2 linked regions of the Phenylobacterium zucineum HLK1 genome follow. The protein of the gene in region 2 binds, or shares a complex with, the protein of the main gene of each other region. Links are inferred from orthologs where the notes say so. Each region holds a gene or a part of one and is shown on either strand. Other genes may lie near its edges.

Region 1 (11,594 bases), 1.2 Mb from region 2 along the record:
CGGAAGAGGCGAGCGCCGCGGCGGCGGCGAGGTCTGCGGCGGGCTCGGTGATCCGAAGGCCCCCCGCCACGTTCAGATAGACGTCCCGGTCCCCGAAACCAAGGCCGCACCGGGCCTCCAGGACCGCCAGCACCATCGCCAGCCGCCCGGAATCCCAGCCGACCACCGCCCTTCGGGGCGTGCCGTAGGCCGAGGGGGCGACGAGCGCCTGGATCTCCACCAGGACGGGGCGCGAGCCCTCGATGCCCGCGAACACCGCCGCGCCGGCCGCCCGCTCGCCCGAGGTGTTGAGGAACAGCGCCGAGGGGTTCTTCACCTCGGAGAGGCCCGCGTCGTTCATCTCGAACACGCCGATCTCGTCGGTGGCGCCGAAGCGGTTCTTGGCGCCGCGCAGGATGCGGAAGGGATAGCCGCGCTCGCCCTCGAAGGCGAAGACGGCGTCCACCATGTGCTCCACGACCCGGGGACCGGCGATCGTGCCTTCCTTGGTCACGTGGCCGACGAGGATCACCGCCAGCCCCCGCTTCTTCGCCAGACGCACCAGCTCGCCTGCGGCGGCGCGCACCTGGGTGACGGAGCCCGGCCCTGCCTCGTGGGCGTCGCTCCACAGGGTCTGGATGGAATCGATCACCACCAGGTCGAAGTCCTCGGCCTTCAGCCCGTCGGTGATGGCCCGCAGGCTGGTCTCGGCGGCGAGCTTCACCGGCGCGTCGGCCAGGCCCATGCGCTGGGCACGGCCGCGAACCTGCTCCACGGCCTCTTCGCCAGAGATGTAGGCGCAGCGGGCGCCCCGGCGGGCGGCGCTGGCGGCCACCTGCAGCAGGAGCGTGGACTTGCCCACGCCGGGATCGCCGCCCAGCAGGATGGCCGAGCCCGGCACGACCCCGCCGCCGCACACGCGGTCGAACTCCTCCACGCCCGTGGCGATGCGCGGAGGGGCAGGGGTGGCGTCCTCCAGGCCCTGGAAGGCCAGGCCCCGGGCGCGGGTCGCCTTGGACGGCTTCAGGGCGCCCGGCGGGCGGCTGGTCAGCTCCTCGACCAGCGAGTTCCAGGCCCCGCAGGCGGGACACTGCCCGGACCAGCGGGTCTGCACGGCGCCGCAGGACTGGCAGGCATAGACGGCGCCGTCGCGGGCCACGGGATGCTCCTGATTCGAGGGATCCCAAGTCTAGCCGACCGCAGCGCCGGGGTCTGTGCGGCCACGCGGCGCGTGCTAGTCAGATGCCGGGAGCTGTTCGGAGGGCTGGATGAGTCTGGCGTGGCTGGCCCGGCGGGCCGGCGCGATGATCCTGCGGCCGGCGCGAACCTGGGAGACCGTCGCACCGGAACCGGGCGGCGAGCGCCAGGTGCTGGGCCGCTTCGTGGCGCCGCTGGCCGCCATACCGGCCGTGTGCGGAGCGCTCGGGACCTATCTGTTCGGGATCAGCTTCGCGGACGTGGGCGTCCGCCCCAGCCTCGTCTCGATCCTGTCGGAGGCGGTGGTCGGCTATGTGCTGACGCTGGTCGGGGTCTGGGGGCTCGCCTGGCTGGTCGCCGCCATGGGGCCCCTATTCGGCGGGCTGCGGGAGCGGGACCAGGCGCTCAAGCTGGTCGGCTATTCGGGCGCGGCCGCCTGGGTGGCGGGGGCGGCCCATCTCTACCCGAACCTCGCGCTCCCGGTGGGGCTGCTCGCGGCGCTCTGGTGCGCCTGGACGCTCTACCTGGGCCTGCCGCGGCTGATGCGGCCCGATCCGGAGAGGGCCCTGACCTACTTCGCCAGCATCCTGCTGGCCGCGCTCGCGGTGGGCGCGCTCAGGGCCCTGGCGATCGCCCGGGCGGCCGAGCTGGGCGGGCCGCTGCAGTTCTCGTAGGGGCGCGGCCGCCGCCCTAGTGGGGCTCGTAGCGGCTCGAGTCGCGGGCCAGGTTGCCGAACTTGGTCGTGTCGGAGTTGAACGACAGCTTCACCGTGCCGATGGGGCCGTGACGCTGCTTGCCGATAATGAGCTCGGCCAGCCCCTGCACCTGGTCCATCTGCTCCTGCCACTTGAAGTGCTCCTCGGTGCCTTCGCGGGGCTCCAGGCGGCTGAGGTAGTACTCCTCGCGGTACACGAACATCACCATGTCGGCGTCCTGTTCGATCGAGCCGGATTCGCGCAGGTCCGAGAGCTGGGGCTTCTTGTCCTCGCGGTTCTCGACCTGGCGGCTGAGCTGGCTGAGCGCCAGCACCGGCACGTTCAGCTCCTTGGCCAGCGCCTTCATGCCCTGGGTGATCATCGAGACCTCCTGCACCCGGTTGTCGGGGCCGCCGGAGCCGGTCGTGACCAGCTGGAGGTAGTCCACGATAATCAGGTCGAGGCCGACCATCCGCTTCAGCCGGCGGGCGCGGGCCACCAGCTTGGCCAGGGTGATGCCGCCGGTGGCGTCGATGTAGAGCGGCGCCTCCTGGATCTCCATGGCCGCATCGCGGATGCGGCCGAACTCCATGGCGTCGATCTCGCCCTTGCGCAGCCGGTCGCCCGAGACGCCCGAGGCCTCGGCGAGCAGGCGCAGGGCGAGCTGCTCGGCGCTCATTTCCAGCGAGAAGAAGGCCACCACGCCGCCGCGGACCGTCTTGCGGGAGCCGTCGGGCTGGGGCTCCCAGGCGTAGTTGCGGGCGACGTCGAAGGCGATGTTGCAGGCGAGCGAGGTCTTCCCCATCGACGGGCGGGCGGCCAGGATCATCAGGTCGGACGGGTGCATGCCGCCGATCTTCTGGTCGAGGTCGATCAGGCCGGTGGAGAGGCCGGCGAGCCCGCCGTCGCGGCTGTGCGCCTCGGCCGCCATGGCCAGCGCGCCCTGCAGGGCGTCGGAGAACGGCACGAAGCCCTGGGAGACGCCGCCGGTCTCGGCCAGCTGGTAGAGCTGCTGTTCGGCCTGTTCGATCTGTTCGCGGGCGTCGAGCTCGGCGTCGCCCGCCTGGGCCTGGGCGGCGATGTCGCCGCCGATCCGGATCAGGTCACGCCGCAGGGCGAGGTCGTAGATCGCCCGTGCATAGTCCGGGGCGTTGGCCGCGGGCGGGGCGCGCTCCACGAGATCGGCCAGGTAGCGGACGCCGCCCAGCTCCTCGAATGCTGGGTCGCGGGCGAACTGCTCGGCGAGCAGGATCGGCTCCGCGAGCTGGCCCTTGCGGATGTGGGTCTCGATGGCCGCGTAGAGCCGCTGGTGGAAGGGCTCGAAGAAGTGGCGCGCCTGCAAGTTGTCGCCGAGGCGCTCGAAGGCCGCGTTGTCGTAGAGCAGGGCGCCCAGCAGCGCCTGCTCGGCCTCGATGTTGGCTGGAGCGTGGGGGATCGCCGCGTCGTTCGAGACGGGGCGCAGATCAAGAGCCGGAACGATCGCCATGCCTCAATCGATAGCGGTCCAGGGCCGTCCGATCACGGGCGCCACATGTCGCTGCGACCAATTCTCCCCAGAACTTTTCTGAACCTGTGGATGAAGCTTGGCTGCACGAAAAACGGCGCGGGAGGAAGCCCCCCGCGCCGTCTCGCAACCTATCGAAGCGGGCCTTAGGCCTGGGCTTCGGTGTACTCGCTGGCCTGCTGGCCGGCGCCGCCTTCCAGCAGGTCGGCCGCGGCCTGTTCGGCCGCCATGCGCTCGTCCTCGAACTGCGAGGCGATCACGTTCTCGCCGCGGGCCTGACGGTCGGCTTCGTCCTGGCTGCGGGCGATGTTCAGGGTGACGGTGACCGCCACTTCCGAATGCAGCCGGATCTTCACCTCGTGCATGCCGAGCGTCTTGATCGGCTTGTCCAGCACGACCATCGAGCGCTCGACCTTGCCGCCTTCGGCGTTGACCGCGTCGGCCACGTCGCGGCCCGACACCGAGCCGTAGAGCTGGCCGGACTCGCCCGCCTGACGGATCAGGACGTACTGCGTGCCGTCGAGCTTCTCACCGGCCTTGCCGGCGGCTTCCTTGGCCTTGGCGTTGCGGGCTTCGATCTCGGCGCGCTGCGCCTCGAAGACCTTGAGGTTCGCGCCGTTGGCGCGGAGCGCCTTCTGGCGGGGGAGGAGGAAGTTGCGGGCGTAGCCGTCCTTGACGTCGACGACGTCGCCGAGGCCGCCCCAGCCTTCCAGCCGTTCGAGCAGAATGACTTTCATCGGACCTTCCCCCTTACTTCACGACGTAGGGGAGCAGCGCCAGGAAACGGGCGCGCTTGATGGCCTTGGCCAGCTCGCGCTGCTTCTTGGCGGACACCGCGGTGATGCGCGACGGCACGATCTTGCCGCGCTCGGACACGTAGCGCTGCAGGAGCTTGACGTCCTTGTAGTCGATCTTCGGGGCGTTGGCGCCGGAGAACGGGCACACCTTGCGGCGGCGGAAGAACGGACGGCGCGGAGCGCCGCCGGCGGGAGCGCCGACGGTCGCAGACCCGGTGGCGGCCGTGGAGGTTTCTTCGGACATGCGAGAGCCTCCCTTTCCTAGAATTGCGGAGAGTCGTCGCGGCGTTCGCGTTCGCGATCGCGGCGGGCGAGGATCGGGGAGAGCTCGAGGTCGAGTTCGTCCACGCGGACGGTCATGTAGCGCAGGACGTCTTCGTTGATCGACAGCTGGCGCTCCATCTCCTTGACCGCGTCCGCCGGAGCGTCGATCGCGAGCAGGGAGTAGTGACCCTTGCGGTTCTTCTTGATCCGGTAGGTCAGGTTGCGCAGACCCCAGTACTCGATCTTGGCGACGGAGCCGCCGCCTTGTTCGATGAGGGCTTTCAGCTGGTCGTTCAGGGCTTCGGCCTGCTGCGGCGAGATATCCTGCCGCGAAATGACCACGTGTTCGTAGAGGGCCATCAGTTCCTTCTTCCGGTTGGGAGGGCGGCGCGTCCGGCGGCGGAAGGTCCGCCGGAAACGATGGCTCTCAGCGCGGCGACCGGGGGGTTCCCGGCCCTTTCGCGTTCCGCATGAGACCGCCTTCCGTGAAGACGCGGGCCAATAGGGGAAAACCCCTGGAAGGGCAAGGAAATTCGGGGTTGCGCTGCAGCTCTGCCTTGCGGAACCTGCCCCATCAATCCGGAGTCGCCCATGTTCCGCAGGCTTGCCGCCGCCGCCCTCGTCGTCGCGCTTGGGGCCTCTGCGCCTGCGGCGGCCTGGTCCCAGGGTGCATCCCCGCCGGCAAGACCGCAGGCGGCGTCGCCGTCCCCCAAGGCGCTCGAGCTCGTCCAGCGGCTGTTGAAGGCGACGGGGGCCGAGAACCAGGCGGACCTCCTCACCCAGGCCATCATCACCCAGATGGCCGCCTCGTCGAACCTGAACCTCAGCGACGAGGAGCGGGTCGCCGTCGCCCATATCGTCCGTGACGTCATGCGCGAGGAGGTGACGCCGAAGCTCATGGCGCGGATGACGCCGGTCTACGCCAGGACGTTCACCGAGGCGGAGCTCGAGGCGATGGTCGTCTTCTACGAGAGCCCGGTGGGCCAGGCCGCCATCACGCGGATTCCGCAGCTGATGCAGGAATCCATCGCGATCACGGAGGAGCTGATGCCGCCGGCGCAGGGCGAGATCCTGCGCCGGCTCTGCGACAGGTTCGGCTGCGACGCCGACTCCCGGCCCACCCCTTCCTGAGCGGCTACTTCTTCGCCGCCTTCCAGCCTTTGACGGCGCTGAGGGTCTGGGAGACGTGCTCGGACGGGTCCAGCTTGGAATAGGTGTGGATCACCTGGCCGCCGGGCGCGATCACATAGGACGTCCGGTCGGACCAGTCGGGCTTCATCGCCAGCACGGCGTCGTACTGCTTGGCGATCTTGGCCCCCGGATCGGCGGCCACCGGGAACTTGCCCGAGCACTTGTCGGTGTCGGACGAGATCTGCTGCAGCTTGTCGAGGTTGCCGGCGGTCACGCCGATCACGGTCGCCCCCGCCGCCTGGAACTGCGGGATGGCGTCGGCGAACATCTTCGCCTCGATGTTGCAGCCTTTCGTGTCGGCCGCCGGGAAGAAGTAGAGCACCACCGGCCCCTTCTTCCGCGCCTCGGCGAGCGAGAAGGTGAGGGGCTTGCCCGCCTGGTAGCCCTGGGCCGTGAAGTCCGGCGCCTTGTCCCCGGGCTTGAGGGCGGCTGCGGCGGGGGTGGCGATCACCGCGCAGAGCGCGGCGGCGGCGACGAGGCGGTGCATGTGGATCTCCCGGTTTGGCTCCTGCCGTAGGGATACGGCGGAGCCTTCGGTCCGGATGCTAGATCGCCGCTATGCGAAGAGGAAGTCGTCCACGTTCAGCGACCACAGGCTCACGCCCATCAGCGTCAGGGACGAGCCGTCGCCGAAGTCGAACTCGACGCCGTACCACTTCTGCTCGGCGTGCTGCATCAGCTCGTCGAAGCTGCCGACGGTCGCCGGCGAGATCTGGATCAGGTCGCCCGGCTCCCAACGCTTGCCTGAGCCGCCCCAGCCCCAGCCGTGCTTGTGGTGCTCCCAGTGACCCGACTGGAAGTCGAAGATCACGTCGCGACCCGAGCCCTGGTCGAAGATGAAGTGATCCTCGCCCAGGCCGCCGAACAGCTTGTCGTCGCCGGCGCCGCCCACGAGGGTGTCCTTGCCGTTGCCGCCCCACAGGGTGTCGGCGCCGGCCCCGCCCGAGAGGTTGTCCTTGCCGTTGTCGCCGTCCAGCCAGTCGTCGCCGCGGTCGCCGGCGATGGTGTCCTCGCCGTTCCAGCCCCAGATCGTGTCGGGACCGGAATCGCCGGTCAGGGTATTGGACTTGTTGTCGCCCCAGATGACCTTGCCCGGCGCGGTCACCCCCTGGATCTCGAAGGTGACGGTCTGGGGCTCGGAGGCCGCCTCGCCGTCGCTCACCGCGTACTGGAAGGTGACGACCCGGCTCTGGCCGGCCGGCAGGTCCAGGTCGCTCTCCAGCGGCTCGACGTAGAACCGCCCGTCGGGATCGAGGGTGACGCCTTGGGGGAGGTCGCCCACCGGCTGGAAGACCAGCGCCTGCCCGTCGGGGTCCGAGGCGGCCAGCTGGCCGATGAACGTCTCGCCCGCGCGGCCCTCGCCGGAGTAGTCCTCCGCCACCGGGGGACGGTTCTGCTGGAGGGTCAGGTTGTCGAACAGCGTCAGGCCCGAGCCGCCCTCGGCGTACCACTGGAACGCCAGCAGCCCGCCCTGGAAGTCGGCCGGCAGCACCGCCGTCTGGAAGCCGGAACTCGCGTCGGTGCTGAACGACCAGCTGACCGTCGTCCCGTCGCTCTTGTAGCCGATGAAGTTGATCTGGACCGCGGACGAGCCGGGGATGGGCTCCCCGGCCGGCGTGAAGCCGGTCCAGCGGAAGCCGTCGAGATCGACCGAACTCACGCCGAACGCGCCGCCGTCCAGCTTCTCGACCGTGGCGGTGTCGGCCGTGTTGCGCACGAAGATGTATTCGCCCGTGCCGAGGTCGGCGATGCTCAGGCCGCCCTCGAAGGCGTCGGGGGCGTTGGTGGCCGTCGTGAACCGGAAGCCCGCTTCCTCGTAGAGGTTGAACGCGCCGTCGGGGACGCCCCCGAAGCTGATGATGATCGACATGTCAGAGCGGTCCCCTAGCCCCAAATTGGTACAGTCCGGCCCTCAACGGCCGCTGCGCCGCCGCGGCGACGCCGATTTCGGAGGACGGGTCAGCAAGAAGCCTGCCGTCCTCAGTTGTACGCCACCGATACGTTGAAGACGCCGCTGTAGGCGCCCGACGCCGTCGTGCTGTCCAGCGGGAACGAGCCGCCGACCGAGAAGGTGTAGGTTCCCGCCATGCCCAGGATCGAGCTCAGCTTGGGGGTCGAGGCGGTGTTCGTCGTGGTCACCGTAAGCGTCTCGGTCCCGCCCTCGCGGGTCATGACGATCGAGGAGGGGATGGTGACCGACAAGGTTCGCCCGCCTTCGCCAGAGACGGTGTAGTTGGCCCGCGAGGGAGAGGGGGTCGGCAGTCCCACCGCCGCGCCGCCCAGGCTGCGCAGGCCGGTGATGGCGTTGATCGTGACCGTGCCATTGCCGCTGCCGGGGCGCACGATCCGGCCGAAGGACAGGTCGCTGTTCTTGGCGATGCCGAGCGACCGATAGACCGTCGCCAGGCCCGTCCCGGTCTTCGAGACGGTGTTCCCTGAGCCGTTGGGCGTCAGGGTGATCGTGAAGGACGACTGGGCCGCGTTCGTTCCGCCGCCGGCGTTGTCGCCCTTGATGGGGAAGTCCATGCCGACGGTGAAGGTCTTCGACGAGTTCTTTCCGATGGCGCCGACCCTGAACGTCCGCGGGTTCGAGCCGCTCTCGTTGGAGATGACCGATCCCGCCAGGTCGAAGTTGGTCATCGGGCCGGCGCGCCCGGTCGGCGTGCCGACGGCCGAGATCGTCCCGTTCAGGGTCCGCGAGTTGCAGGCGTTCTGGTTCCCGCAGGTGACGGTGACGGTCACCACCGACGTGCCCGTGCCCAGACGGGCGCCGCCGCCGCTGACCTTGCTGATGGCGCCGGTGGCGGCGTCCACCCGGAAGACGGTGTCGCCGACGTCGGCCGAGGTCACGCTGCCGAGGTCCGGGCGGGACGCGGTGATCCCCAGCCCGAACGTCTGGGCCTGGGCCGCGCCGGCCTGCCCAAGCAATGCAATCAGCATCACCTGAATTGCAAGTCTCAGTTGCATGAACTTCCTGCGGCCGGGGAGGGTATTACGCTGAACGGACAAGTTGGGAGGCCTCTATACTAAGCTGCCGCATCTTCCAACGTGCTTGACGTCTGCTCGACGTCCTCAGGGCGCGGCTCGAAGAGGACTTCACCCTGCACGTCGGTTCCGAAGCCGCCGTCGTTCTTGACGACGGCGGTCAGCGGCGCAGCCAGCCGCATCCGCAGCCGCCGCGCCTGCTCGGGCTCGAGCTCCACCCGATAGCGCCCCACGGGAACGCCCGAGAAGATCGCCGTGCCGTCGAACTCGGTGCCGGCCTCGTACGTGCGCCCCTTCTCGCCGATGAGGACCAGGCGGGCGGCCGCCAGGCCTACGGGATCGCCGTCGGGGCGGCGCAGGATCAGCCGGACCATCACGTCGCCGGTTGGCTGCATCGGATAGGCGATCTCCATCGTCGACCCGGGCCGGGGGCGAAGGTCGAGGGTGGTGGGGGGCGTCGAGACGGAAGGGTTCTCCAACTGGTCCAGGCCGACCAGGAGGCGCGCCGTGGGGCCAGCGCCGATGCCGGACACGAAGGCGCGGCCGTCCGGGCCCGTCTTCACGCGCGTCAGCCCGCCCTCGAGGGTCACGTCCTTCACCGGCTCCTCGCCCGGATCGAAGACGCCGTTCGCGTTCTCGTCCAGGAAGGCGTGGAAGAGGACGCTGCCGCCCGATCCGGGGCCCGGACGCGTCATCTGATAGCCGCCCGCCGCCGGGTTGTAGTTCAGGCCGAAGCTCAGCTGCGCGCCGAGGCTCCAGGAGTTGTCGCGGTTGTTGTAGTCGCCGCTCAGCGCCAGGTCGCCCATCCGCAGGCGGTGGATGCTGGAGACCGTGAAGTTCGTGCCCTCCAGGTCGTCGAGCGGCTGGCCGACCCCCAGCCGCACGGCCCAGGTGTCGGTGATGTCGCGGTCGGCGGTGATCGCCAGGGACCGCGCCGTGAGCTCGGGCAGGATGTCGTAGTCGAGAGCGGCGCGCAGCTGCCAGGCGTAGTCGCGGAAGGTGGAGGCGGCGACGTAGCCGGTGAGGCGCTCGTACGTGCTGGCCCGGCCGTCGGTCCGCTCGTATTCGAAGCCCGACGAGACCAGCACGTTGGCCACCGAGGTGGAGGCGCGGAGCGAGCCCAGGTAGTTGAGGGTCCCGTCGGCGTAGGCGTAGCGGGCGGCCCGGGCCGAGATCGGGATGATCCGGCCCGTCAGCTCGACGCTCGCATCCACCGAGAGCTCTGTCCGCTGGCGGGTCGGGCGGGAGCGGTCGAAGCCGGGGCCGTTCTCGTCCAGGAACCCGCGACGGAACTCGGCGTGGCGCAGGACGATCGAGGCGCCGCTGACCTGGCCGGCCAGACCGATGAAGGCGCCTGTCCGGCCTCGGTCGTCCGCGGCTAGGTCGACCTGGGTGGAGAAGCCCAGCAGCGAGGTGCGCAGGCCCACATTGTAGGCCGCGCGGTACTTCTCCTCGTCGATCGGAACGAGCGCCGCGCCGCCGGAGAGCGTGAGGAACGAGGTCAGGCCGTAGTTCACCGCCGCCACGGCACGGAAGCCGCCGGCGCGCTCCAGCGTGCTCGGCGCCGAGCCGAGGCCGTCGAACGTGAAGACCTCCCGGTCCTGTTCGACCGCGCCCAGTTCGAAGGTCGCCCGACCGCGCGGCAGCAGGCCGCCGCCGACGTTGATGATCCGGGTCTGCTCGCTGCGTTCGCCCCGCGGCCCGTAGGTGACGATGCGGATCACGTTCACCCCGGGGGCGAGCGGCACGTTCAGGAACTCGTAGCGGCCTTTCGCGGGGGTGTTCTGGCCGCTCCGCAGGACGTCGTTGATGTAGAGTTCGACGTCGTAGCCGATGGGCAGCTCGCCCCGCAGGTCGATGCGGTTGAAGATGTTGGTCTCGTCCAGCGGGACCGTTGAAAGGCTGAAGCCCCGGCCCCCGACCGCCCGCGGCCCGAGCGACAGGGCGGGGGTGTAGACATCGCCGATGCTGACCACACGGGCCTTGAGCGGCCCAAGCAGCCCGCCCTGGAGCGAGCGCCGCTCGAACAGGACCCGGGCCGAGGAGGGGCGCCCGGTCTCGTCCGAGCCGAGGTAGCCCTGGAAGTTGCCGTAGGCGAGATCGGCCGCCGCCCGCACGTCGTAGCGGAAGGGCGTCTGGGGATCCTCGGTCTGGACTCCGGTGGCGAGCTGGACGTCGAAGGCCGGGAGGCTTGCGGCGCGGTACGGCGGATCGACCACGAGACTCTCGGCGGCGCCGGCCTGCGGGTCCGTTCCGAGGTTGCGCAGCCGGGCCATGCGCTCGCGCCGCGACTGGATGGGCAGCGGCTCCTGGGCGATGATCTTGATCGAGAGCGCCTCGACGCTGATCTCGAACTTCATCGGAAGCAGGCGCGTGGCGGCCGAGGCGCGCAGGTAGACCTCGGTCGGTGTGACCGCGATGTCGTCGGTGGACAGCGCCTCGGCGCGGGCGCCCTCGCGCGCGGTGCCGGTCTTCAGGTCGATGATCAGGGAGCGGCGGGCCTCGCCGACCCGGCCGATGACCCGCCCCTCGGCCGGCAGGACGTCGACGTCCATCTCGAGGAGCCGGGTGAGCTCGCCGACGGGCAGGTAGGGGTCTGTGGGATCGCCGTAGGCCGCAAGGCCGTCGGTCAGGGTGAGCTGGTCCAGTTCTACGGAAAAGAGAACCAGGTTCCCGGGATCGATGACGTCAGCCCGCGGCTGGATCGCCGATCCAGCCGGGGCCGTCGTTGCAGCGCCGTCAGCCGCCTGGCCAGGGGCGGCGGCTAGGAGGACAAGGGCTGCAGGAACGGAGCACGTAATCCATCTAGGGCGCTTGAACGGTCGCAAGAAGCTTGCCCGGAGACGTGTCGTCGTCGGTGAAGGTGACTTCCAGCTTCTCACCGGCGGCAGGCGCACGCGTCAGGGGAACGCGCATGGAGCGGCGGTCGATCTCGGTATAGACGCCCACCCCTCGCGCGACGCCGATCGGGTCGCCTCGCTT
Region 2 (11,573 bases):
GGCCTTGGCCTGCTTGATGAACTTCTTGACCGCGGCGTCGGTCAGGTCGAGCAGCGGGCCGTCGCCTTGGGTGGTTTCGGGCGTTTCGGCTTCGGCTGTGTTCGAGCTCATCGAGTTCTCCGGCATGGGCGTCCCCGTCTCCTGCAAGACGCGGGCCCGAGATAATGTGCGGCGTTCAAATGCTTAGGGGCCGCGACGTTACGACCCGTATTCCGCCAAATTCGTTCCGTTTTGATCGTGCGTGTTCAGGCGCCCGCTCCACTGGCCGCAGCTCCGCCACGACCGAGCGACCGCGAAGGTCGCCCCCCGCAGCGCAAGCCCTGGGATCACCGCGCATCGAGGGAGGCATCCGCTTTAAAGGTGGGCGCGCCCGAAAGGTCGCAGCGGCCCGGTCGATGCCTGTCAACAGCGCGCTAAATCCGCACGCCGCCAGATGGCAAGCCGAGTCCCGCAAGTCAAGGCGCCCCCGCGTCCGGCCGAGGCGAATGAATTCGTTCGAGGATTTGCGGCAGTCCCCGTGCCAGTGCGGATTCGCCGCACCCCTCAATGGGGCAGCACCGGCTTGTCGTGCGCCTCGCCGGCCCAGTCCGAGTTGACCAGCTTGCGCAGGTGGTCCCGCTCGGCCTTCAGGTTGATCAGGGCCGCGGCGGCGCTGGGATCGCGGGCCATGTCGCCCACGGCGCTCGCCACCGCCCGCTCCAGGGCCTCCAGCTTCATCAGGAGCTCGAACGCCTGGCTCCACAGCGCCCGGACCCGGTCGCGGGCGGCCGTGGCGTCGAGGAACGGGGCGCTCACGCCGGCGCGCCGGGCGTCCCGCTCCAGCTTGGCGATCAGCTCCTGCGACACCCCGCGGGAGCGCAGGCGGCGCACCACGCCGTCGAACTCGGCCTCGTCGGTCTCGTAGCGGATCTGCACCAGCGCCTGGGCGATGGCGTCCAGCCGTTCGTCGCCGAAGCCGCGGGCCCCCACCAGCTCGATGGAGTTGTCGATCAGGCTGGGATCGTGCAGCGCCGCGACCGCCAGGGCCGCCGCGAGCGGCCGGGGCGAGGCCTTCAGGTCCTGGGCCGCCTGCTTGGTCTCGGGGCTCGCGCCGGCCAGCGCGCCCTTCTTGGCCCAGCGGTGACGCGACAGCTCCCGGCCGGCCGCGCCCACGGTGTAGACCGGCTGCTGGGTGGGCCACAGCTGCTCGAACCGGCCCAGCAGGTCCTCCTTGTAGGCCTGCGCCAGGTCCGGATCGGCGATCGTGGCGGCGAGCTTGCGCAGGCGCACCTTCAGCGCGGTGCGCCGCTCGGGCGTGTCCAGCGGCTCCAGGTCGCGCTCGCGCACGAACAGCGCCTCGGCGAACGGCGTGGTCTTCTCCAGCTGCGACTTCAAGGCCGCGGGGCCCTGCTCGCGCAGCACGTCGTCGGGGTCCTTGCCCCCCTCGACCAGGGCGAACTTGAAGCTCTTGCCGGGCTTCAGCAGCGGCAGCGCCCGGTCGATGGCCCGCCCGGCGGCCTGCCGGCCCGCCCGGTCGCCGTCGAAGCACAGCGTCGGTTCGGGATGGTGGCGCCACAGCACCTCCATCTGCTCCTCGGTCAGCGCCGTGCCCATGGGCGCGACGGACGGAATGCCCGCCCGTTGGCAGGCGATCACGTCCATGTAGCCTTCCACCACGACCAGCGGCGGCTCGTCGCCGGTCGGCGCCGCGGCCAGGATCTTCCGCGCCTCGGAGAGGCCGTAGAGGTTGTTCCCCTTGTGGAAGACCACCGTCTCGGGGCCGTTCAGGTACTTGGCGCGGGCGTTCGGGTCCATCGCCCGGCCGCCGAACGAGACCACCCGGCCGCGGGCGTCCAGGATCGGGAAGATGATCCGGTCGCGGAAGCGGTCGTAGGGCGCGCCGCCGTCCTCGGGGGCGATCAGCAGGCCCGCCTCGACCAGCTCGGCCGGACGGGCGCCCTTGGTCACCAGATAGTCCTTCAGCGCGGTGCGGCCCGAAGGCGAGAAGCCCAGGCGGAACCTCGCCCATTCCTTCTCGGGCAGGCCGCGCTTCTCGAGGTATGCGCGGGCGTCGCGGCCCACCGGCCGTTTCAGCTCGGCCTCGAACCACTGGGCGGCCAGCTCCAGCCAGTCGGCGAGGCCCTGGCGCTTCTTCTCGACCTCGGCGCCGCGCGGGTCTGCCGCCGGCAGCGCCAGCCCCGCCTCGGCCGCCAGCTTTTCCACCGCCTCGGCGAACGAGAGCCGCTCGGTCTCCTGCAGGAAGGTGATGATGTCGCCGGTCTTGCCCGACGAGAAATCGAAGAACTGGCCCTTCTCGTCGTTCACGAAGAACGAGGGGGTCTTCTCCTTGTTGAACGGCGACAGGCCCACGTACTCGCGGCCCTGCTTGCGCAGCTTCACGGTCTTGCCGATCACGTCGGACGGCCGCAGCCGTCCCTTGATCTCTTCGATGAAGCGCTCGTCGAACCGCCCGACCATGGGAAACCGCTACCACCTTGCGCGGCGAGGGCCTGTGGATGAGTCGCGCGCGCCTGTGGATGATAGCGCCGAAACGGTGCGACGAGTCGGTCGCTAGCGGAGATGCGCCAGCTTCTCCGGATTGCGCATGATGTAGATGGCGGCGATCCGCCCCTCCTCGTCGGGCTGGAAGGCGAACGTCTGGGGCCCGTCCTCCAGCCGCAGCAGCAGCCCCGGATAGCCGTTGATCCGCACCGTCTCGTAGGCGCCGGCGCCGTAGTAGGCCGGATAGCGCCAGCGGACCCCGCGCAGCAGCGACATCACGTCATCCCGGCCGACCAGCACCCGAAGCGCCGCCGTCCGCTTGCCGCCGCCGTCGCTGACGAGGATCGCGTCCTCGGCCAGCAGCGAGGAGAGCGCGCTCGCGTCGGCGGTGAGCGCGGCGTGGGCGAACGCCTCGGCCAGCCGCACGGCCTTCTGGTGGTCCACCGAGAACCGGGGCCTGGCGTCCTGCACGTGGGCCCGCGCGCGGCTGGCGAGCTGGCGCACGGCCGCTTCCGAGCGGCCGAGGGTCTCGGCGACCTGGGCGTAGTCCTGTTCGAACACGTCGTGCAGCAGGAACACCGCCCGCTCCAGCGGCGAGAGCCGCTCCAGCGCCAGCAGGAAGGCCACCGAGACGTCCTCGGCCCGCTCCACGGGGTCCTCGGTCAGGGGCTCGATCAGCGGCTCGGGCAGCCAGGGGCCGCGGTAAGCCTCGCGCTCGGCCTTCGCCGCCCGCAGGCGGTCGATGCACAGGCGGGTGGTCGCGCGCACGAGCCAGGCGGCGGGATCGGCGATCCCCTCCCCGGCCCGCGTCCAGCGCAGCCAGGCGTCCTGCACGGCGTCCTCGGCCTCGGCGACCGAGCCCAGCATGCGGTAGGCCAGCCGATTCAGCCGCGGCCGGCTGGCCTCGAAGGCGTCGGTGAGGACGGCGTCCATGGCCCGCGATCCTACGCCGCCAGCCGGCGCGGGGCGATGGCTTCGCCGCCGACCGTGACGCGGGAACAGGCCTTGCCGTAGCCGAGGGCGTACTTGAGCGTCGGGTACATGCGCGAGGCGGTGATCGCGAGCGAGATGGCGACCAGCGCCGGATCGCCCCAGCGGCGCACGATCTCGTCGCGGAGCGGGTCGCAGGCCTCCATGTCGCGAGCAAGGCTCGCCCTGGCGAAGCGCCAGGCCAGCGCCGCCGTCTCGCCCATCGCCGACTCGTCGCCGTCCAGGAGGGCGCGGAGGACCGCCGGATCGACGCCGTTCTCGACGGCGATGTCGCAGGCGATCTGGGTGCAGGGGCCGCAGTCCTCGGACATCGTGCCGACCAGGCCGGCGGCGACCAGCGCCTCGGCCGGCGCCGCCCTGACATCGGCCGCGCGGGTCCCGAAGCCGAACTTCATCAGGCTGGCCGGGCTCGCCCGCAGCACGTGGCGCATATAGGCGGCATCGTAGCCGTAGCGCCGCTCGAAACCGTCGATCCAGCGCGAGAGGCAGGCTCTCAGGAGCATGTCGTTCTCCTCGGTCATGGGCTCAGCGAGGCGCAGGTCTGCGGACGAGCGCGAGCAGCAGGGGGATGGCGGCCAGCAGGTAGACGCCGACGAAGTCCTGCCGCACGTCGGCGAGCGGGCTCGTCCCGCAGGCGGCGTCATAGACGTGGATGGCGGCGTGGAAGGTCAGGAAAGCCGCGCCGGCGGCCATGGCCGGCCAGCCCTGGCGCGGTCGCCAGGCGAACCAGGCCAGGCCGAGGGCCGCGACCAGGTAGGCCGCGCCGATGTCCCGGACGAAGTGGGGATTGAACGGGCCGGTCGCCGGCACGCCGGGAACCGCGTCATACCAGGCCAGGGGCCCGAAGAGCATGGCCAGGCCATTGGCGCCCAGCACCGCGGCGGTCAGGCCCGCCAGCCATCGATCCCAGTTGCGCGCCACGCTGCGCCTCCCTCGTCCACGCCCCTAGGACGGAGGAGGGTCGGCCGGTGTGACACGGCGGCGGCGGATTTTTTTCTCTCCCCTCCCAGGCGGGAAAGGACGCGCGGCCTACCGCTTGCCGTCCATCAGGCCGGCGAACCGTTCGAACAGGTAGAGGCTGTCGGTGGGGCCGGGCGAGGCCTCCGGGTGGTGCTGCACGGAGAAGACCGGCTTGTCCGTCAGGGCCAGGCCCGCGTTGGTGCCGTCGAACAGGCTGACGTGGGTCTCGACCACGGGGGCCGGCAGGCTGTCGCGGTCGACGGTGAAGCCGTGGTTCATCGAGACGATCTCCACCTTTCCGGTGGTGAGGTCCTTCACGGGATGGTTCGCGCCGTGGTGGCCCTGGTCCATCTTCACGGTCTTGGCCCCGAGCGCGAGCGCCAGCATCTGGTGGCCCAGGCAGATGCCGAAGACCGGCTTGCCGCTGTCCACCAGCTTGCGGATCTCGGGCACGGCGTACTCGCCCGTGGCGGCCGGGTCGCCCGGGCCGTTCGACAGCAGCACACCGTCCGGATTGCGCTTCAGGATGTCCTCGGCGGGCGTGTTGGCCGGCACCACCGTCACCCGCGCCCCGACGGACGTCAGCGCGCGCAGGATGTTGCGCTTCACGCCGAAGTCCATGACCACCACGTCGTACTTCGGCTGCTCGGGGGCCTTGGCGTAGCCCTCCTCCCAGCTCCACAGGCCCTCCTCGTAGACGAACGGCTGCAGGCACGAAGCGTCCTTGGCCAGGTCGAGCCCGACGAGGCCGTTCCATTCGCGCGCCTTGGCCACCAGGGCGTCCAGGTCGAACTTGCCCTCGGGGTCATGGGCGATCACCGCGTGCGGCATGCCGTGCTCGCGGATCCGGCGGGTCAGGGCCCGGGTGTCGACGCCGGCCAGGCCGACGACGCCGCGGCGGGCCATCCACGTCTCCAGATCGGCGTCGGCCCGCCAGTTGGCCGGGCGGGTGGGGACGTCGCGGAAGATCGCGCCGCGGGCGGCCGTCTCGGCCGAGCCCGACATCTGCTCGATGTCCTGCACGTTGGTTCCCACGTTGCCCACGTGCGGGAAGGTGAAGGCCACGATCTGGGCCATGTAGGAGGGGTCGGTGAGGATCTCCTGGTACCCGGTCATGGCGGTGTTGAAGCACACCTCGCCGACGGCCTCGCCGACCGCGCCGACGCCGATCCCCTGGAGGACGGTCCCATCCGCGAGCGCGAGCACGCCAGTTGCGCCGGGCAGCAGTTCGCGGCTCATGGGGTCTCTCCTTGTAGGCAAACGGCCGCGTAGGTAGTGACTCGCGCCTACGTGGTCAATCGGAGGGACGCTATGGCGCACATCGATCCGGAACGCGAGGCCTGGGAGGCGTTCAAGTCGCTGCCGCGCGACCAGCCGATCCACATGCTGAACCTGATCCGGCTGAAGCCCAAGGCCGAGTATCCGGAAGGCCACCCCGACCACGGCAAGGACCTGACCGGGCTCGACGCCTACCGCGCCTACGGCCGGACCACGGCCCCCATCTTCAAGCGCCTGGGCGGGCGGCAGGTCTGGGCAGGCAAGCCGCAGGTGATGGTGACGGGCCCGCAGTCCGAGGCCTGGGACCTGGCGTTCATCGCCGAATACCCCAACGCCGACGCCTTCATCGCCATGGTCCGCGATCCCGAATACCGCGAGCTGGTGCAGCACCGCACCGCCGGCGTGGCGGACTCGCGCCTCCTGCGCCTGTCGCCGCTGGAGCCCGGCGAAGGGTTCGGGGAGTAGTCGGCAGGAATCGAGGGAAACCTGTCCTTTCCGCCGCGCGGCGGTTGGATCATGCTGACCGCCATGCTGGCCCTGCGACCCAACTGCGAATGCTGCGACCGCGACCTGCCGCCCGACAGCCGGGAGGCGCGGATCTGCACCTTCGAATGCACCTTCTGCGCCGACTGCGCCGAGAGCCGCCTCGGCGGCGCCTGCCCCAACTGCGGCGGCGAGCTGGTGCGCCGCCCGATCCGCCCGGCCGCGGCCCTCGCCCGCTTTCCGGCCCAGGTCGAGCGCGTCCTCAAGGCCCACGCCGCCTGCGCCTGACGGCGCACCGCCCGAGATTGCGCACCGCCGGGGACGCGCCGTAAGAGCGCGCCATGCGCATCACCACGGTCGGCCTCGATGCCGACGACACGCTCTGGCACAACGAAGGCATCTTCCGCCTGACCCAGGACCGCTTCGTCGCGCTCATGGCGCACCTGGCCGATCCGCAGGACCTGATGGCCAAGCTGCGCGACGTCGAGAAGCGCAACCTGCGGCTCTACGGCTATGGCGTGAAGGGCTTCACGCTCTCGATGATCGAGACGGCGATGGAGCTGACCGGCAACGAGGCGCCCAGCCGGCTGATCGCCGAGATCCTGGCCGCCGGGCGCGAGATGCTGACCCATCCGGTCGAGCCGCTGCCGGGCGTCGAGCAGGCGCTGGCCGACCTCGCCCAGGATTACCGGCTGGTGCTGATCACCAAGGGCGACCTGCTGCACCAGGAGCAGAAGCTGGCGGCCTCGGGCCTCGGCGAACTGTTCGTCGCCGTCGAGATCGTCTCCGAGAAGGACGCGGGCACCTACGAGCGGGTGTTCGCCCGCCACGGCGCGGGCGCAGCCCGGGCCGCCATGTGCGGCAACTCCATGCGCTCGGACATCCTGCCGGCGCTGGAGGCGGGCGCCTATGCGGCCTACGTCCCTTATGAGCTGGTCTGGGAGCACGAGGTCGCCGACGCCCCGGAGAACCACCCGCGCTTTACGGAGCTGTCCAGCCTCGCCGAGCTGCCGGCCTGGCTGCGGGCGCTGACCTAGGGCCGGATCCGGCCCGGCTAGATGCGGCCGAGCGCGCCGCGGGCCGCGATCGGGCCGCTCGGACCCTGGGGATCCGTGGAGCCGCCCGGCGGCTCGACCGAGACGGCGAGTTCGGCGCCCTCCGAGACCATCCGGTCGAGGGTCTCCGGCATCGGCATGGCCCGGGACGTCCCGGGCTCGACCATGCCGAGCGAACGCGGCTTGCCGTCGCCCGGGATCAGCCAGAGCTGGTGCACGTGCAGCGGATCGGTCCCCGGCGGCACCAGGGAGGTGACGATCAGCGCCTTCCGCTGCGGGTCGTAGGCGGCGACGAACAGCGGCTGCACGCCGCCCGCCTGCGGCATCAGGCTGGCGTTCAGCAGCGGCCCCGGCTGGGCCGGCGGGGCCTGGATCACGGTCGGCGGCCGGTTGGCGACCACCACGACGGCCGCAAGGCTGGCGGCGGCCAGGCCGAAGCCGCCCATGGCGGCGGCGCGCCAGAATCTCAGCCGCCGCACGGCGCGGGGATTGTCATTGGCCGGCAGGCGCCTGGCGATCCGCTCCCACAGGCCGGCGGGCGGGGCGACCGGCGTCACGCCGTCCACCAGCGGCGCGAGGCGGATGCGCCAGGCGTCCACCTGGGCCGCGAAGACGGGATCGCGGGCCATCCGGACCTCGGCCTCGGCGCGCTCGGCGCCGGTCAGCACGCCCAGCGCGTGCTCGGCGGCCAGGGCCTCGAGGCCTTCCAGTTCGGGCGCTTCGCTCATTGCTCCAGGCACCCCCGGAGTTTGGCGAGACCGCGGCGGATCCAGCTCTTCACCGTCCCCAGCGGCGTCTCCATCCGCCGGGCCAGCGCGTCATAGGTGACGCCTTCGAAGAAGGCGGTGCGGATGACCGTCTGCGTCCGCTCGTCCAGTTCGCCCAGGCAGGCGGCCAGGCGCGCCCGGTCGTCGGCGGCCGACAGCAGGGCCTCGGCGCCCACCTGGCTCTCGTCGGCGATCTCGAGCTCTTCCACCGGCTCGGCCCGGGCCATCGGGCCGCGCGCGCGGAGGCGGTCGATCGCGCGGTTGCGGGCGATGGTGGCGATCCACGTCATGACGCTCGCCCGGGCCGCATCGAAGCGGTCGGCGCGTCGCCAGATCGTGACGTAGACCTCCTGCAGCACGTCTTCGGACTCCTCGCGGTCGGCGAGGATACGCAGGCAGACGCCAAATAGCTTCGAGGAGGTGGCCTCGTACAATTGTCGCAGGGCCTCGCGGTCGCCATCGGCGATGCGCGGCATCAGCGCGGCCAGGGAGTCGGTCGATGTCGCCACGGGGGGCAAGCTGCCCGCGCCCGGAGACTTGCGCAAGGAAATGGTGCGGCTTGCCGCTAGGGCCTGGGGACGGTGACGGCCGCGCCGGGCGGCGCCTGGTCGATGGTCAGCAGGCGCACCGGCTCGTCTCCGACGACGACGCCTTCGTGCCACTGGTCCACGGAGTCCACCAGCCAGTCGCCGGGGGCCGGCTCGCTGACCGTCCCCGTATCGAGGTGGGTGACCTTCAGGCGGCCCGACAGCACCTGGACGATCCGCGGGTACGGGTGCTTGTGCGGCGGCAGGCGTTCGCCGGGGGCGATCGTCGTCTCCGAGACGGTCACCCGCACCGGGCCGGACGGCGGCGAGATCGGCTGGCCGGTGAGGGTGGCCTCGATCACGGCGATGGGCCTGACCAGCGGCCCGACGGCCGGCTGGGCCGCGGCGGGCGCGGCCAGCAGCGAGAGGGGGATGAGAACGGCGAAGCTGCGCATCCGCAAAGGATGCGCAGCTCGCGGTCGTCTGCTCAAGCCGCCGGAGCGGCCAAGCCTGGAAGCCGGGCCTAGAAGCTGGCCTTCAGGCCCACGTAGAAGAACCGGCCCAGCGGCCCCACGGGCGTGGCGCCCGAGGTGAAGGCGGCGGCGCCGGTCGAGTTCACGCCGGTCGTGCCGCGGTCGGGCAGCTGGTTGGTGAAGTTGTTCACCCCGCCGTAGAGGGCGTATCGGTCCTGCAGGTTGTACTGCACCTGGATGTCGTGGGTCGCCCGCTCCGAGTAGTACCAGTACTCCTCGGGCACGTAGTTCGGGCTCGAGGCGCGGCGCTCGTCGGTGTAGCGCTTGGTCTCGTCGAACCAGTTGAACCCGTAGTTGACCATCAGGTCGTTCCACATCCAGGTCAGGTCGAAGTTGGCCTGCCACTTGGGCGCGCCCACGTAGCCCAGCTCGCTCGACGGATCGGCGCCCTCCACCTCGGTGAACTCGAGCTTGGTGGTGCGGTTGGCGGCCAGCGCGAGCTGGAATTCGCCGATATCCCGCGACAGGCCGAAGTCCGTCGGACGGAAGCGGTACTGGGCCACGAAGTCGAAGCCCTCGGTCTCGTACTTCGAGACGTTCACCGAGTACTCCTGGAACGAGTCCACGAAGCGGGTGGACGCGTCGCGGGTGAACAGGTTGCAGAAGTCGTTCGGCTGTTCGAGGTCGTAACAGCTCTCGATGATGGTGTTGGCGGTGAACAGGTTCACCGCGTCGGTCAGCCGGATGCGGTACCAGTCCAGCGAGAGCGACAGGCCGGGCGCGAAGCGCGGCGTGAAGACCGCGCCGAGGGTCCAGGTGTCGCCCTTCTCCGGGCCGAGGTCCGGGTTGCCGCCGACCACGCCTTCCACCGACGAGGAGGTGGTGTTGATGAACTGGGTCGCGATCGGGTCGAAGCCCAGGTCGGCGATGCAGTTGGCCAGGCGGTACTGGCTGCCCGCCTCGACGTTCCGGTAATCGCACGGGTCGGTGATCGTGCGGAACGTCTGGGTCTGCGGCAGGAACAGCTCGTTGATGTTCGGCGCGCGGACCGCCCGGGCGCGGCTGCCGCGGATCATCAGGTCGTCGTTGACCCGCCACTGTCCGCCGAGGTTCCAGGTGTTGGTCGTGCTGATCGTCGAATAGTCCGAGAACCGGTAGGCGGCGTTCACGTCCAGCGACTGGACGAACGGCAGGTCGCGCAGGACCGGGACCGCCAGTTCGCCGAACAGCTCGTAGACGTCGAACGCGCCGGTGCTGATCGCGCCCTGGCCGAGCCAGGTGACGTCATAGCCGTACTGCGCGCCCAGCAGCTCCTCGTCCGAAGGCGTGAAGCGGCTCTTCTCCTTGCGGTACTCGGCGCCCAGCACGAAGCCGACCGGGCCGGCCGGCAGGCGGAAGAAGGCCTCGGTGTTGCCCGAGACGTAACCGTTCAGCACGTGCTGCTCGATCTTGGCCGAGGAGCGGGCGACGCCGTTGATCCAGGCGCGCGCCTCGTCCGAGACGCTCTCGCCGAAGATGTTCACCGGCACGCAGCCCGAGGCGTTCGGCGCATAGGCTCCCGCCCAGGCGGCCGCGTCGATGCCGTTGCCGTAGAGATCGCCGTACGGGATGGCCGACGGATCGAGGCTGGAGCGGCAGACGATGTTCCCGCTGGCCGGGTCGCGCACCGCGTCGATGGCGGCGAACCAGCGCAGGTTGTTCCGGTTGTTGAGCTCCCGGTTGTCTTCCTTGGTCTGGCCGTAGGTGTAGGACAGGCTGTAGGCGATGTCGGGGGTGAAGTCCCCTTCCAGGCCGATCACCGACCGGAAGGTCTCGCGCTCGACGTCGCGGCGCACCTGGCCGAGGTCGAAGTTGTCGCGGCCCACCAGCACGCCCGGATCGGGCAGCCAGGAATCGGCCGTCGCCAGCCCGCCGGGCGCCAGCGCGCTCTCGCGGATGCTCTCCGGCATGAACGGATTGTCGATCGGAACGAAGATGCCGTAGTCGAACGTCGGCTGGGACGTGAAGGACGTCCTGGCGTTGTTGTACTTGAACTCGCCGAACAGGCGGTGGTTGTCGGTGAGCTCGAACGTGCCGGCCACGTAGCCGGTCCAGCGCTCCAGCCCCGGCAGCAGCTCGGTCTGGAAGAGGTCGGTGGGCGTGCCCGAGCCGCCGATCATCGAGAAGCCGCCGGCGTACAGGCCGTCGCGCCAGGGCTGGCCGTTGCCCTGGAAGTTGGCCCCCGAGATCGAGTCCGAGTTGTTGTTCGAGAAGACCGCGCCACCGGTCGCGGTGTCGATGTAGCGCACGTCGCGCGCGAAGCTGAGGTCGTAGGTCCCCCACACCGAGGCGTCGAGGCCGTCGTTGTAGCGCATGGGGTTGTTGACCAGCACCTCGCGCGAGCCCGGACGCGAGAACTTGCGGTCGCGCGGATCGATGGCGTCGGTGTTGGAGTACTCCAGGGCCGCGGTCACGTTCGCGCGGCCGTCGAGGAAGTTCTTGCCGCCGACGGCGCTGATGAAGGCGGTCTCGCCGCCGCCGAGGTCGGACCAGCCGTATTGCGTACGGACGTCCAGGCCC

What was found.
Region 1: the proteins of dnaG (region 2) and PHZ_RS08505 are in contact, whole or in part, in a crystal structure (PDB 2R6A), measured with the Geobacillus stearothermophilus proteins. The link is inferred for Phenylobacterium zucineum HLK1 from one-to-one orthologs. Residues at the interface, in WP_049624496.1 of Geobacillus stearothermophilus: Lys456, Leu457, Leu458, Pro459, Ala460, Asn463, Ala464, Leu467, Leu535, Leu536, Ile537, Ala538, Gln544, Glu545, Asp548, Tyr549, His552; in WP_033016901.1 of Geobacillus stearothermophilus: Ser13, Glu15, Ala16, Gln18, Glu91, Leu92, Asp94, Ala95, Val96, Pro97, Thr98, Ala99, Ala100, Asn101, Tyr104, Tyr105, Ile108.

The regions. Positions count from the first base shown.
Region 1 is NC_011144.1:1,741,825-1,753,418, forward strand. Bases 1,113-4,070 are described here. They hold PHZ_RS08505 (replicative DNA helicase), read right to left. Parts: upstream 3,358-4,070; coding sequence 1,867-3,357; downstream 1,113-1,866. Other genes in these bases: radA (DNA repair protein RadA), read right to left, coding at 1,113-1,138; PHZ_RS08500 (Yip1 family protein), read left to right, coding at 1,248-1,850; rplI (50S ribosomal protein L9), read right to left, coding at 3,522-4,070. Also shown: more of radA, read right to left, coding at 1-1,112; more of rplI, read right to left, coding at 4,071-4,112; rpsR (30S ribosomal protein S18), read right to left, coding at 4,126-4,416; rpsF (30S ribosomal protein S6), read right to left, coding at 4,434-4,796; PHZ_RS08525 (DUF2059 domain-containing protein), read left to right, coding at 5,028-5,567; PHZ_RS08530 (peroxiredoxin), read right to left, coding at 5,572-6,114; PHZ_RS21630 (calcium-binding protein), read right to left, coding at 6,184-7,497; PHZ_RS21635 (DUF4402 domain-containing protein), read right to left, coding at 7,608-8,594; PHZ_RS08545 (hypothetical protein), read right to left, coding at 8,654-11,440; PHZ_RS08550 (fimbrial biogenesis chaperone), read right to left, coding at 11,418-11,594. UniProt on the Escherichia coli protein: The main replicative DNA helicase, it participates in initiation and elongation during chromosome replication. Travels ahead of the DNA replisome, separating dsDNA into templates for DNA synthesis.
Region 2 is NC_011144.1:2,961,837-2,973,409, forward strand. What follows is about bases 1-2,937. They hold dnaG (DNA primase), read right to left. Parts: upstream 2,458-2,937; coding sequence 544-2,457; downstream 1-543. Other genes in these bases: rpoD (RNA polymerase sigma factor RpoD), read right to left, coding at 1-111; sigJ (RNA polymerase sigma factor SigJ), read right to left, coding at 2,551-2,937. Outside these bases: more of sigJ, read right to left, coding at 2,938-3,414; PHZ_RS14270 (hypothetical protein), read right to left, coding at 3,426-3,974; PHZ_RS14275 (hypothetical protein), read right to left, coding at 3,997-4,392; carA (glutamine-hydrolyzing carbamoyl-phosphate synthase small subunit), read right to left, coding at 4,501-5,670; PHZ_RS14285 (DUF1330 domain-containing protein), read left to right, coding at 5,743-6,174; PHZ_RS14290 (DUF1272 domain-containing protein), read left to right, coding at 6,238-6,480; PHZ_RS14295 (HAD family hydrolase), read left to right, coding at 6,534-7,229; PHZ_RS14300 (anti-sigma factor), read right to left, coding at 7,247-7,975; PHZ_RS14305 (sigma-70 family RNA polymerase sigma factor), read right to left, coding at 7,972-8,523; PHZ_RS14310 (cupin domain-containing protein), read right to left, coding at 8,580-8,996; PHZ_RS14315 (TonB-dependent receptor domain-containing protein), read right to left, coding at 9,065-11,573. UniProt on the Escherichia coli protein: RNA polymerase that catalyzes the synthesis of short RNA molecules used as primers for DNA polymerase during DNA replication.